DNA from 3 places in the Pseudoxanthobacter soli DSM 19599 genome. Region 2 is predicted to be linked to each of the others. Evidence: riboswitches for the same ligand, from Rfam matches in the RefSeq annotation. Region 2 holds a riboswitch; each other region holds the start of a gene.
What was found. Region 2 has a riboswitch for thiamine pyrophosphate ahead of thiO (glycine oxidase ThiO). Riboswitches for the same ligand answer to the same signal wherever they lie in the genome.
Positions count from the first base shown of each region.

Region 1: it holds a riboswitch for thiamine pyrophosphate, as region 2 does, so the genes downstream of both, thiB (thiamine ABC transporter substrate binding subunit) here and thiO (glycine oxidase ThiO) in region 2, are expected to answer to the same signal.
Region 3: it holds a riboswitch for thiamine pyrophosphate, as region 2 does, so the genes downstream of both, thiM (hydroxyethylthiazole kinase) here and thiO (glycine oxidase ThiO) in region 2, are expected to answer to the same signal.

Region 1 covers NZ_FRXO01000004.1:283,862-288,644, forward strand. Annotated here, with positions in the region: gene BUF17_RS11515 (DJ-1/PfpI family protein) at 256-861, shown strand; gene BUF17_RS11520 (ribbon-helix-helix domain-containing protein) at 960-1,331, shown strand; gene BUF17_RS11525 (TerC family protein) at 1,363-2,040, opposite strand; TPP riboswitch at 2,393-2,494, shown strand; gene thiB (thiamine ABC transporter substrate binding subunit) at 2,625-3,659, shown strand; gene BUF17_RS11535 (ABC transporter permease subunit) at 3,700-4,783, shown strand, end outside.
Region 2 covers NZ_FRXO01000012.1:5,558-10,340, reverse strand. Annotated here, with positions in the region: gene BUF17_RS19490 (thiamine phosphate synthase) at 294-914, opposite strand; gene BUF17_RS19485 (thiazole synthase) at 911-1,693, opposite strand; gene thiS (sulfur carrier protein ThiS) at 1,698-1,898, opposite strand; gene thiO (glycine oxidase ThiO) at 1,895-2,890, opposite strand; TPP riboswitch at 3,053-3,153, opposite strand; gene BUF17_RS19470 (APC family permease) at 3,383-4,783, opposite strand, start outside.
Region 3 covers NZ_FRXO01000001.1:555,271-560,053, forward strand. Annotated here, with positions in the region: gene BUF17_RS02355 (MBL fold metallo-hydrolase) at 1-267, opposite strand, end outside; gene BUF17_RS02360 (DUF2865 domain-containing protein) at 637-1,686, shown strand; gene gltX (glutamate--tRNA ligase) at 1,649-3,028, opposite strand; TPP riboswitch at 3,266-3,383, shown strand; gene thiM (hydroxyethylthiazole kinase) at 3,439-4,308, shown strand; gene BUF17_RS02375 (bifunctional diguanylate cyclase/phosphodiesterase) at 4,632-4,783, shown strand, end outside.

The DNA of each region.
Region 1 (4,783 bases), on a different contig from region 2:
TCGGGTTCGCGGAACGTCGCCGGCAGCCGCATCCCCGCGAGGGAGTGGCGGCGGCGCGCTCCTGTCATCGTTCAATTCGCTTCTGGAATAGGGCCTTGCGAGGCTGCGGTCCAGTGGCAGCGCTCCCGCAACAACGGGCTAACACCCGCCCCGCCGATCTCGGATGGTATAGTCGTCACCCTAGAGAGACGCGCCCGCCGGCCTGCGTTCCAGGCGCGGCCCGAGCGAGGCGTGCCAAGAACAAGGAGACGCGAGATGGCTGCCAAGCGCATTCTGATGATCGTCGGCGATTTCACCGAAGACTATGAGACCATGGTGCCGTTCCAGGCGTTGCTCGCCGTCGGCCACAAGGTCGATGCCGTCTGCCCGGGCAAGAAGAAGGGCGACTGGGTCGCGACCGCCATCCACGATTTCGAAGGCCAGCAGACCTATAGCGAGAAGCCCGGTCACCGCTTCACGCTGAACGCAACGTTTTCCGACATCACGCTCGAGGACTACGACGCGCTTGTCATCCCGGGCGGGCGGGCACCGGAATATCTCCGCCTCGACGCCGGGGTGATCGCCGCGGTGCGCCATTTCTTCGACGCAGGCAAGCCCGTCGCCGCCATCTGCCATGGCCCGCAACTGCTCGCTGCGGCGAAGGTGCTGGAAGGTCGCACCTGCTCGGCCTACCCGGCCTGCCGCCCGGAAGTGGAACTCGCCGGCGGCACCTATGCCGATATCGCCATCGACGGCGCGGTGACGGACGGCAATCTCGTCACGGCTCCTGCGTGGCCGGCGCATCCGGCGTGGATCGGCCAGTTCCTCACCGTTCTCGGCACGCACATCGAGCACGCCGACAAGGTGCTCGCCGCCGCCTGACAAACGCCGCATCCGCCCGCCGGACAGGAACGGCGGGCGGACCGGCCCGCGGCGTGCTATCATCGCCCGAAAAGCAAGAGCCGGGAGGATGGAACGCCATGTGCCGTCTGTTCGTCGGAGCCGATCCAGCTCTGTGGCGCAATCGCACGCGCTCGATACGCCTCAGCGGCGTTTCCACAAGCATTCGCCTTGAGGACTTCTACTGGACGACGCTGGAAGAGATCGCCCGTCGCGACGGGCTGTCGCTCGGACAGCTCGTCTCCCGGCTCTATGACGAGCTGGCGAGCGAGGGCGAGATCGAGAACTTTGCCTCGTTCCTGCGGGTGTGCTGTGGACGCTATCTCGCGCTGCAACTCGCCGGAGAGGTGCCCTCGAACCGCGCAGTACCCATCCGCAGCCTCGATGCGGAACGTATCCTCGCCCGGGAGAACGCCGCCCGCGCGCTCGTGAGCGAGCGGGAAAGCGCCTGATGCGCGTCCCCTCGCGGCCGGCGATGAGCCCTCAGGTCACCGCAGGCAGATGCTGGAGAACCTCGAGCGAGCCTTCGTAAATCATCTTGAGCGCGATGTAGAGGACGATGGCGAGGCCGACATAGGAAATCCAGCGGAAGCGGGACAGCATCGAGGCGATCAGCGAAGCCGCGAGCCCCATCAGCGCCACAGACAGCGCAAGGCCGATGATCAGCACGCCCGGATGCTCGCGAGCGGCCCCGGCGACGGCGAGCACGTTGTCGAGCGACATCGAAACGTCGGCGACGATGATCTGCGTCACGGCCTGGCCGAAGGTCTTCCGGGGCTTCCCGCCCTCCTTGCCCTTGCCGGCGAAGACGACCGTCTCCTCCGCCTCCGCGTCGTCGGCGATCGCGGCCTTTTCCGCCTCGTGGTCGGCGCGGATCTCGCGCCACATCTTCCAGCACACCCAGAGCAGCAGAATGCCGCCCGCCAGCAGCAGGCCGATGACGGCAAGCAGGTGCACGGCGATGGAGGCGAACACGATGCGCAGAGCCGTCGCGGCAAGAATGCCGACCAGGATGACCTTGAGGCGCTGCTCGCGTGGCAACCCCGCTGCGGCGAGGCCGACGACGACGGCATTGTCGCCCGCAAGCACCACGTCGATCAGCAGCACCTGCACCAGAGCGGTCAAAGCCGCAGGCTCGAACAATCCGGTGAAGATTTCCACGGGGGTACGTCTCTCGCTTTCGGGAGTGAACGAGGCAGGCGGGGTCGGGAGAACGTCAGATGGCGACTTCCGGACAGAACGCCCCGGAAATGCTGAATGTTCCGGGCTTAAACCCGTCCCGTCATGATTGCAAGGCGGTGGGGTTCCCTCCTTTTCCATACGAACGGCGCGATACGGCGAGATGACGACATGCCCGCTGACCGTAGGGCCGTATGGAACGAGAGGGCGCTTCGGGCCGCCGGCCTCTCTTCACCAGCCGATGCCGGGCGGCGGCGAACGCAGCCCGGTGTCGCGCCCACCTTCCGTCCGCACCAAACCGATTGCATCCGCGCCGGGCGGTGGCTAACGTCGACCTTGTCTCGCGGGGTGCCCGAATGGGCTGAGAGGCGTGCAAGCCAACCCGTCGAACCTGATCCGGATCGTACCGGCGGAGGGATCGAGATGACGGCGTTGACACGCCCATCCCCTCATCGCGCCAACTGTCGCCTCGGCCGAACGACCAATCGTCGTGACGCCGTGCCGACGGATTGGCCGATGCGCCGAACGAGCCAGATTTGCCCGTTTTGCCAGCAGGATGAACGTCTATGCTCACACGCCGCTTCATCAGCGCCGCTCTTGCGGGCTCTCTCGCCCTCGGCGCCTTCGCCTCCGCCCTGCCTCTCGCGAGCGAGGCCGCCGCAGCGGAGAAGCCGACGCTCACGGTCTACACCTACGACAGCTTCGCCGCCGAATGGGGGCCGGGGCCGATCGTGAAGAAGCGTTTCGAGGAAACCTGCGGCTGCACCCTTGAATGGGTGGCGATCGAGGATGCGGGCGCGATGCTGACGCGCCTCAAGCTCGAAGGCGCTTCGACGAAGGCCGACGTCGTGCTCGGCCTCGATACCAACATGGCCGACGAAGCCCGCAAGACCGGGCTGTTCGCCCCGTCTGGCCTCGCCGTTTCCGGCCTCGACCTTCCGGTGCCCTGGACGGACGACACGTTCGTTCCGTTCGACTGGGGCTGGTTCGCGTTCGTCTACGATTCCGAAAAGCTGAAAAATCCGCCCAAGAGTTTCGCTGATCTCACCGCGCCGAACGCTCCGTCGCTCGTGATCGAGGACCCGCGCACGTCTTCGCCGGGCCTCGGGCTGCTGCTGTGGGTCCGGGCGATCTACGGCGACAAGGCCGACGACGTCTGGAAGCAGCTGAAGCCGAAGATCGTCACCGTCACCAAGGGCTGGTCGGAAGCCTACGGCCTGTTCCTGAAGGGCGAGGCCGACATGGTGCTGAGCTATCAGACCTCTCCGGCCTACCACATCTCCGCGGACAAGACCGACAAATACAAAGCCGCGATCTTCCCCGAAGGCCACGTGCTGCAGGTCGAGACCGCAGCCGTCGTCGCAAGCTCCCGTCAGCCGGATCTGGCGAAGTCCTTCCTCGCCTTCATGCTGACGCCTGCCTTCCAGTCCGCCATTCCGGAAACCAACTGGATGTATCCGGCGAAACTTCAAGAAGGCGGGTTGCCGGCCTCCTTCAAGGACCTGCCGAAGCCGACCAAGAGCTTCCTGCCCGACCCCGCCGAGGTGGCGGCGAAGCGGCGCACTTGGCTCGACGGCTGGCTGACGGCGATGGGTCAGTGAACGCGGCGCTCTGCCCATTTCCGGCCCGTCCGGTCGCCCCATGACAGCCCGTGCCGTCCGAATCCGCGGCGCCGGCGTGATGCTGCTGCCCGGTATCGCGGCGCTGGCCGTCGTGATCGGCATCATGGCGTCGGCGATCGTCGGCCTCATCTCAGCGGCCGGGGGCGACCTGCCGTCGCTGCCGTGGGGCTATGTCAGCGACATCGTCCGCTTCACGCTGATGCAGGCGACGCTTTCAACGGTGCTGTCGCTTGCGCTCGGCGCGGCGCTGGCGCTGGCTCTCGCCCGGCGCAGCCGGTTTCCGGGCCGGCGGGTTCTGCTGGCGATCCTGAACCTCGCGGTCGTGCTGCCGCCGGTGGTGGTGGTGTTCGGCGTCGTCGCGGTGTTCGGCCGCGCCGGCTGGCTCGGCGCGATTCTCGGCGCGCTCGGCTGGCAGCCGGGAAGCTGGCTCTACGGCCTTCCGGGCATCCTGATCGGCCATGTGTTCTTCAACGCGCCGCTGGCGGCCCGGGTGTTCCTCGCCGCCATCGAAGCCGTTCCGGCCGAGCACTGGCGCCTCGCGACCCACCTCGGCATGTCGCCGCTCGCCATGTTCCGGCTGATCGACCGGCCGGTGCTGATGCGGGAGACGCCTTCGCTTGCCGCCCTGATCTTCCTGCTCTGCTTCACGAGCTTCGCCCTGGTGCTGGCGCTCGGCGGCGGGCCGGGCGCCGCGACCCTCGAAGTCGCGATCTATGAAGCCCTGAGGTTCGATGCCGATTTCCCGCGCGCCGCCGCGCTGGCCGGTGTCCAGATCGCCGTCTGCCTCGCGCTCGTCGCTCCGGTGTTCAGGATGGAACGCCGCCTGCCTGAAATCGTGACGTCCGGCTGGCATGAGTCGCGCGGCGATACCGGATCCCGCGCGCTCGCGCTGCTCGATGCGGTGGTGCTTGTCATCGTTGGCGGGCTCGTCCTGCTCCCGATCGCGGCGGTCGTCGTTTCAGGTATCCCCGCGCTCGGCACTCTCGCCGCGCCGTCCACGCTCTCCGCGCTGGCGACGAGCTTCGCCATCGCCTTGCCGGCGGCCCTGCTCTCGGTTTCGCTCGCGCTCGGCCTCGCCACGCTCGCGCGCCGCTTGCGCCTCG
Region 2 (4,783 bases):
CAGATATATTGGCAGTGAGGTCCGCCCTGTTTCCGGAACAATGACTTGCGGAAAAGGCGTTTCCGCGCCGCGAGGCGCTGCAAGGCCGGGATGAGAGGCGTCTCTGCCTCTGGCACTCCGGGTGCGGCCTCCGTCACCGGTGCCGCGCAGCTCGGGAGTTGCCGGCCGGCAACCGGGCTGATGCGGAGGGTCACGGGCCGGCTCGGATGCCCCGAAGCATGACCCATCCTCGTTGCAGGATCCGGTCCGACGGGTCCAGTTGCCGGCCGGCAACCGGCGCGGCGGGTGACGGGTCAACGGCGAGATATGCCCGCAGGGCGGGTCCGCGAAATCCAGTCCTGACAACGCGTTGCCGGATCCGGGCTCGTAACGATGTCCGTGACGACGGCGACGCTCGTCGCCCCCGCCTGGAGGCACGCCCCTGCCCTCTCCACGGTGATGCCGCCGATGGCGACGAGCGGCAGGTCTCCGATCACCCGCCGCCACGTCGCGATCCGGTCGATGCCTTGGGGAACCCATGGCATCGCCTTGAGCCGCGTCGGGAAAATCGGCCCGAGCGCGACATAGGCCGGGTTGACCGAAAGCGCTCGGTCGAGTTCGTCATGGGTGTGCGTGCTGACGCCGACGGCAATGCCGGCACGGCGTAGCGCCGGCACATCCGCGCCGTCGAGATCCTCCTGACCAAGGTGGATGAAGTCGATGCCTTCATCGATCGCGAGACGCCAATGATCGTTGAGAACGAGCCTGGCTCCGGCGGCCCGGCAGAGATCGCGGGCACGCCGGACCTCGTCGCGCAGATCAGGCGCCGAGGCATCCTTGATGCGCAGCTGCACCAGCTTGATTCCGGCGGGCAGGAGGCCCGCGATCCAGGCGGCGCTGTCGACGACGGGATAGAACGGATCGAGCGGCATCATGCGAGCACCGGCCGGCCGAGCAGGGGCGTCGAGGGCGCGGCCATGTCGCGCGGCTCGATCGGATCGGCTTCATAGGCCGCGCGCCCGGCCTCGACGGCGAGTGCGAACGCGCGCGCCATGGTCACGGGTTCACCGGACTTCGCGACGGCGGTGTTGACGAGGACGGCGTCGTAGCCGAGTTCCATCGCTGAGCACGCATGAGACGGGAGGCCGATGCCCGCGTCGACGACGAGCGGGATGTCCGGGAAGTGGGCGCGCAGCGCCCGCAGGCCGAACGGATTGCCGAGGCCCCGACCCGAGCCGATCGGCGAGCCCCAAGGCATCAGCACGCGGCATCCGGCCTCGACCAGCTTCTCGGCCACGACCAGATCCTCCGTGGTGTAGGGGAAAATCTCGAATCCGTCGGCCGCCAGGATGCGGGCCGCCTCGACGAGCGCGAACGGATCCGGCTGCAGGGTGTCTGTTTCGCCGATCACCTCCAACTTGATCCACGACGTGCCGAACAGTTCCCGGGCCATTTGAGCCGTCGTCACCGCCTCCTGCGCGGAATGGCAGCCGGCCGTGTTCGGCAGAACGCGCACCCCGAGATCCCGGATCAGCGACCAGAATGCCTCGCCCGCCCGCGCGCCGCCGGCTTCGCGCCGCAGCGAGACCGTCACGATGCCAGCCTGCGCCGCGCGCACGGACTCTGCGAGGACGGCCGGGGAGGGATATTGCGCCGTGCCGAGCATCAGCCGGGACGGCAACGAAACGCCGTAGACGGTGAACGGGTGTGACATCGGTTTATCCTCCCTGGCGCGGGGTTACGATTTCGACCTTGTCGCCATCCGCGAGCGGACGAGCCGGGCGCTGTGCCGCGGGCACGAAGCGGCCGTTCAGGGCGGTCGCGACCGTCTGGTCGCCGTAATCGAGTTCGGCGAGGGCATCGGCGAGGGTGCCGGCGACGATCTCGACCGGCTCGCCGTTGATGAACACCGTCTTCATTCGTGATCCTCCCAGGGTTCGCCGTAGGCTGCGGCCACGGCGCGCCGGGCGCACCAGGGCGACAGCAGGAAGCCGTGCCGGTAAAGGCCATTGATCCGGATCGTGCGCCCGTCGACATCGACCGCGGGCAGATTGTCGGGGTAGGCGGGTCGGACGTCCGTTCCGACTTCGACGATCTCTGCCTCTCCGAAGGCGGGATGAAGCGCGAAGGCGCCGCCGAGAAGCTCCATCATCGAGCGCGCCGTTATGCGGCCCCGCTCCTCGCTTTCGATCATGGTGGCCCCGATCATGAACAGGCCGTCCGCCCGGGGCACGACATAAAGCGGCATCCGCGGGTGTAGCAGGCGGACGGGCCGGGATAGACGGACCTCGGTGCTGCGGACGAGCAGCATCTCGCCCTTGACGCCGCGCAGCGCCGACGCGGGCGTTAAAGGCGGGCGCTGCTCCCGCGCGGCGAACCCACGGCAGTCGAAGATGCGGTCGGCGTCGATCGCGAAATCGGTGACGTCCGTGTCGAACCGGATCGGCACGCCGGCCTCGGCGAGGCGGCGGGCGAGCGCGGCGAGGGCACGACGTGGATCGAGATGACCCTCGTGCGGAAAATGGAGGCCGCGGGAAAAGCGGCCGGCGAGGGCCGGCTCGAGGGTGGCGATGGCGTCCGGCCCCACCATGTCGAAGCCCGACGTGCGCCGTGAGAAGCGCTCCAGTTCGGCGCCGTCGCGTGCAGGCGCGACGACGAGCGTGCCCGCAGCCACCGTCTCCGGAAAGCGCTCCCGCCACCATGCCAGAGCGGCAAGGCCACGGCGAAGGACGGCCTCGTCGGCGCTTTCCCGCTCGCACCAGGGTGCGAGCATGCCGCCGGCGAACCAGGAGCACGAGCGCGCGCCGAGATGGCTGCCGCGGTCGACCACCTCGACGGTCGCCCCGCGCTCGACCAGCGACAGCGCGGTCGTGAGCCCGGCGACGCCGGCCCCGACGACGAGACATCTCATCGCCGGGACCCCCGGCTTTGTGGCGTCGAGGCCGATGGCCTTATCGATCGGAGATCGGGCGGCAGGGCAGGGGTGAGCATGGGCGGGCATCCCTCGAAACGGATCGGACGGATCCGGGACGACGATGCCGATGACGATTGGAGGGGCTCTCGTGGCGACCGTTCAGGCCGTGGTTCCCGTCCCTTCGCCGGCATGACCCGGATCAGGTTCGAAGGGTTCGGCCAATGCCGTCTCAGCCCAAGCGGGCGCCCCTCGGAACAGTGGGACGTTAGCACGCCGGCTTCTTTGCCAACAAGGTCCGGCCGGCGGTCGGTTACGGACCTGGCGACGGGGGAGGGCAGGGGCCGTCCCCGCCCTTTCTTGGCTGCAGCGGCGACATCGTCACCGCTATTGCGATTCACCCGGCGGAGAAGGCCTCCGCCGGGCCCGAAAGCGGCAATTGATAGAAGGGATAACCCATTGATTTGAAAAAGCTATGGAAGAGCCTGGCCTTCAGCCGGTTCCTGGTTCGGCGCCGGCATCCAACTGAGCGGCCTCGGGCGTGAGCCAAGCCGACCGATAGGACCAGACGTAGAACCCGAGTGAGACGACCGTGACGGCTACGAACGAGCCCATCTCGGAGAGAAGGCCGAGACCGCCGAATCGCGGGCTTCCGACATAGGAGATCGCCGCCATCGTGACGAGATAGGCGGGAAACCACGCGCCGGCTTTCAGCTGCCGGCCGATATCGTGAAAACCGGTCTTGGCCTCGTAATAGATCCAGAAGCCCAGCCCCGCGACGATGATGAAGATGACCTCTCCGGTCAGGGGCCACGAAGACCAGTAGAGCAGCAACGACACCGCGACGAAGGTCACGGGCGCGAGCACGCCCGCGAACGGCAGCCGGACCGGCCGTACGGCACTCGGGGCGAGCCGTCGCAGCGAGATGAACGCGACCGGCGCGCAAAGGTACCCGATGACGTAGCCGACCGAGATGACCGCGGCGAGTTCGTCCCAGCTCGGAAAGACCCAGAGACACGCGATCGACGCGGCGAGCACCGCCCACATCGCCGGGCGCGGCAGAAGGGTATGCTTGTGCAGCCGCCCCATGGATTTCGGCATGTGGCCGTCGCGCTCCATGCCCCACAGCATGCGCGAGGCGGACGCGAGATAGATCACGCCGGATCCGGACGGGGAGACGAACGCATCGAGATAGAGCAGCATCGCCAGCAGCGACAGGTTCAGCGAGATGGCGAGATCGGCAAAGGGCGAGCGGAAATCGAGCCCGCTCCAGCCGCCGCCGGCTGCAAGCTGGGACGGCGGCAGCGCGCCGATGAACGCGACCTGCAGCACGACGTAGATCACGAGGCACAGCGCCAACGACCCCAGCACCGCGATGGGAATGGTGCGGTTCGGGTTCTTTGCCTCGCCCGCGAAGCTGATTGGCGTCTGAAAGCCGTTGAAGGCATAGACGATGCCGGCGCCGGTCACCGCCGTCAGCGCCCCGGACCAGCCATATGGCGCGATGCTGCCGTTTCCGACCGCGGAGAAATTGGAGGCGTTGAAGCCGAGATAGATCAGCGTGCCGGCCGAGAACAGCGGCACGAAGATCTTGAAGATCGTCACCGCCTTCACCGCCCGCAGGAACACCTGCATCGACCAGTAGCACAGCATGAAATAGACGACGCAGAGCAGGCTCGCGACCAGGAGGCCGGTGTGGCTGAGCGACTGGGTCTGCGAGGAGAACAGTTCATGCGCCCAGGGATAGTCCCAGTTGCTCATGTACTGCACCGAGGCGGAGGCCTCTGAAGGCACCGTGCTGGTGAAGCCCACGAACCCGGCCCAGTCGCCGATGAAGCCGACGAGGGAACCGTGCGAGAGCTTGGCGAACCGGCCCATCCCGCCAGTGCGGGG
Region 3 (4,783 bases), on a different contig from region 2:
CGCTGCCGCGCCGAGGGTGGCGTCGGCGTGGTAGTGGGTGAACACCACCTTGCGCACCGGCTTGTCGGTAATGCGGCGCAGCGCCTCGCCGACCTGGGCGGCGACGGCCGGCGTCTCTCCGCCATCGATCAGCACGATCCCGTCGACGCCGACGATCGCGCCGACGGTCGGATGGCCGGTCAGCGTCGCGGCATAGCAGTCGCGGCCGACTTCGGTCAGGACGACGGAATCGGCAGCTTCGACAGAGGCGACGGACACATCGGCCATGATACGACTCCCAGGCGACAACAGATCGGGCGGCCTTTTATCCCTACGAATGTGGCGGGGACGGGATGACGATGCGGTTTTTCCGCCAAAGGCCGCACCGATCGAACGCCATCTCTACCATCGGACGGACGGCTGCGGCACGGCCGCCCGCAGAACGTGCGGTCCGAGTGACAAGGCAAGGTGCGGCGCAGCGGCTTTATCGGACACAGCGGCCGTGCGAATTCGTAAGGGATTGATAACGCGGATAGATCAAGCTAGGCATAATCGTCGAGATTGGACGCCTCATGTCGCCCTTTCAGGGCATCCGGGCCATGCTGCGCTCGCATCGCACGGCTCTTTTCAGGCGCGTCCCGGCAAGGTGCTGCCGCAATGACCGGAAAATACGTTCGATATCTTCGCCGCCTCATGGCCGTGCCGCGCGTTGGCAGGCACCTCGCGGCAACGGGCCTGCTCGCCGGGTCGCTCGCCGTCAGCGGCCTCGTGCCGGGTTCAGTGGCGACGGCGACGGCGGCGGACTGCACGTCCATCGGCCGGCAGATCTACCAGGCCGCCGCCGCCAAGGACCAGCAGCGGCTGGAGGCGCTGCGCCGCCAGTATGCCGCGCAGAACTGCAGCACCGCAGCGGCGCCTGCGGCCAAATCCGGCGCGGTCAAGGGCGGGACGGCGAACTCCGACAACACCCGCACCCGCTACGTCAACCAGAACGGTCGCATCGTCGCCCTCACAGAGGGGGGCTCCGGGTCTGATCCCGGCAGCTTCCTCAAGCAGCTTTTTCCGATCTTCGGCGGCACCAAGCAGGCCGAGCCGCAGCAACCCGACAAGGGCGGCAACCGTCCCCGCGTGCTGACGCCGAAAACACCCGCGCAGCCCGCCGTCGCCGCCGTTCCGGCGACCCCGGCCGCGCCGGCGGCCAATGTCGAGACCTACCGGACCTATTGCGTGCGCGGTTGCGACGGCTACTATTTCCAGATCGGCCGCGCATCGGCCGAGACCGATTTCACCCGCGATCAGGCGGCGTGCGAGAAGACGTGCCCGGCGAGCCCGGTGTCGCTTTACGTTCAGCGCAACGGTGATCCTGCCGCCGAGATCGTCTCGCTGCAGGACGGGCAGCCCTACAATCAGCTGCCGGCGGCCTTCCGCTTCCGCGACGGGCGCATCCCGGGTTGCAGCTGCTCCGCGGACGCTGCCGCTCCCGACAACATGAGCCGGCCGACAGGCGTCGTCGACGTGGCCCAGCCGGGAACGGCCGCCGTCACCGCTGCGGATCCGGCCGTCGTCGATGGCGCCGCACCCGCGGATGCCGCAGCGGCCTCTGCGTCAGCGTCGTCAGCTGAACCGGCGGCACCGGCAAAGCCGGCGATCAGCAAGCCGCCGCTCCGCGTCAGGACAGTCGGGCCGACATTTCTTCAAACCCAATGAGCGGCATCAGCTTGGCGAGCTCGGGGCCGTCCTCGCGCCCGGTCATCGCCACGCGAAGCGGATGGAACAGAGCCTTGCCGCGCTTGCCCGTGGCAGCGGAAACCGCCTGGGTCCAGGCGCGGAAACTCGCCGCGTCCCACGGTTCGGGCGGCAGCAGATCCCTCGCCGCGGCCAGAAACGCCGCATCCTGCGCGTCGCCCGCCGGCTTCGCGAGCGGCCCCCGCACCACGTCCCGCCATGCCTCGGCATCGGCGACGACGGTGAGGTTGGCGCGGATCGCCTCCCAGAATGCCGGCCCGAGATCGGCATCGAGCGTGTCCAGGCGGGGCCGGGCCGCCTCATAGTCCATGGCGTGGACCAGTTCAGCGTTGGTCCCGGCGATATCGCTCGGATCGAACCGCGCCGGAGCGCGGGAGATATGCGCGAGGTCGACGCGGCCGGCGAGGTCGTCGAGTGAGGCAACCGCCTCGACCGCCTCCGACGTCCCGACCAGCACTGCGAGCGAGGCGACGGCCATGGGCTCGTAGCCTTCCGCCCGAAGGCTGCGCAGCGACAGGGTTCCGGTGCGCTTCGACATGGCACTGCCGTCGGCGAGCACGAGAAGATTGTGATGCCCGAACGACGGCACCGGCCCGCCGAGCGCCTGGAACAGCGCGATCTGAACCGCCGTATTGGTGACGTGGTCCTCGCCGCGGATGACATGCGTGATCCCGAGGTCGATGTCGTCGATGACGGACGGCAGCGTGTAGAGATAGGAACCGTCGGCGCGCACCAGCACCGGGTCCGATAGCGAACGCAGGTCGACGCTCGTCGGCCCGCGCACGAGATCGGTCCAGGACACCACGCTTGCATCATCTGCGCCGGTCGTTCCTTTTGCCGATCCGGCCACGGCGTCGGGCAGCAGGAAACGCCAGTGCGGCGAACGGCCTTCCGCCTTCAGGCGGGCGCGGTCGTCGTTCGTCAGCGCCAGCGCGGCGCGGTCGTAGACCGGCGGCAGGCCGCGCGCTCGCAGGCGCTTGCGGCGATAGTCGAGTTCCTCGGCCGTCTCGTAGCAGTCGTAGAGCGCACCGGAGCGCCGCAGGTCTTCGGCAACCTGATCGTAGCGCCCGAAGCGGTCGGATTGCCGGACGACGGCATCGGGCTCGATCCCGAGCCAGGCCAGGTCTTCCAGAATGGCGTCGGCGAAGGCCGCGGTCGAGCGCTCCCGGTCGGTATCGTCGAGACGCAGGATGAAGCGTCCGCCGTTGCGCCGTGCAAACAGATAGTTGATCAGCGCGGTGCGGGCATTGCCGAGATGGAGGTAGCCTGTCGGGGAAGGCGCAAAGCGTACCGTGGGTGTCATCGTCTCTCAGCTCTCGTCCCAGGCCCGGCCGTGATGTCGTTGACGGGGCGCGCCGCTATATAGCCCGCCGCGCGGCAGGCGGGAACGGACGAGTTCGCCGCCACGACGGGTCTCACCCGCTGCGATGCCGGACGCTTCGGCCGGGGGCAAAGCGGACGGACCGGGGATAAGTGCCGGGCACCGGGGCGGGCCGGCTTTCATCCGCGTCGTCTTTCACCGGCCGATGGTCTATGCTCAAGGATCGGCCTGGGGTGCCGTCGCCGCCTTCCATCGGGAACGCCGCGACGGCTGAGATCACACCCATCGAACCTGATCCGGATCATGCCGGCGAAGGGAGCGGCCCGTCGGCACCGGCCTCTCAGGGTGGCGCGCCGCACCGTCTCCTCAGCCGGCCAACGAGGAGACGACCCATGTCCGGCGATATCCTTTCGCCATCCGGCGAGCCCACCGTCGCGCCGCTCTCGCTCAGCCCCGGCGAGGCGCTTGCGCGGATGCGGGCGGCGGCACCGCTCGTTCACAACATCACCAACTATGTCGTGATGACCCCGACGGCCAATGCGCTGCTCGCTGCCGGAGCCGCGCCCGCCATGCTGCACGCGCCCGAGGAGGCGCCGGAATTTGCGGCGATCGCCTCCGCGCTGGTGGTCAATATCGGCACCCTTTCCGCTCCCTGGCTCGCGGCGATGATCAGCTCGGTCCGTGCCGCCGTCGCGGCAGGGCGGCCGTGGGTGCTCGATCCGGTCGCCGGCGGCGCCACGGCCTTCCGCCGTGAGGCCGTTTCCGCCCTGCTCGCAGAGCGGCCGGCCGTTGTGCGCGGCAACGCCTCCGAGATCCTTGCCGCCGCCGCGGGCGGCGTCGCCGGGCGAGGTGTCGACGCGGCACACGGCGTCGCCGACGCCGCCGGCCATGCGGATGCCCTCGCGCGCCGCCTTGGCGCAGTCGTGGTGATTTCCGGCCCCGTCGATATCGTCACCGACGGCACCCGGCGGGTGGAACTCTCCAACGGCGTGGAAATGCTGACGCGCGTGACCGGCACGGGCTGCACCGCGACGGCGCTGATCGGCGCCTTCCTCGGCGCTGGCATCGCCCCTCTGGAGGCGGCCGTGGGCGCGATGACGCTGATCGCGGTCGCCGGTGAGATCGCCGCTGACGTCGGCCCCGGCGAGCCCCCTCGGGGCCCCGGCAGCTTCGCCGTCCACCTGCACGATGCGCTCTGGAGCATCACGCCGGAGGTGCTGGATGCCCGCGCCCGGATCGCCGTGGTGTCCGCCACCGGCTGATGCCCCCGGGCATTCGCGTGCCGTAGAAGGTCCCGAAGGCCTGTCGCCGGCCGAAGCCGGCGCTCGCCGCCTTTGCCTTTTCAGCACGCGCCCGGCGACTGGCGCGGCCGAAGCCGGCTGCAATTTCTGCCAGTAATAAACGCCTTTATCGGTGTTCCTTAATTCTCTCAGGCTGATATGGTTCGCCGGAGAGGATAAGTGGGATGCGTGGCAACCGGTCGTGGTGGAAGGCCGGCTTGCGGCGCGAGTCGGTCGGATCGCGTTGAACGATCCCGCCCCTCGCCGCTGGGCTTCCCAGAGGTGCGTTTGGGCGGGCGCGAAGCATGAAGAAGACGTTATCCGAACTCGGATCGGCCGATGCCGCGCGCCAACGTGCCGGCGGAGGCGACGGTCCGCGTCAAGAGCGTCGCTTCGCCGGTTCGCTTGCCGCCAATTTCGCCCTGTTCGTGATTCTGCTCAGCGTCGCGCCGCTCTG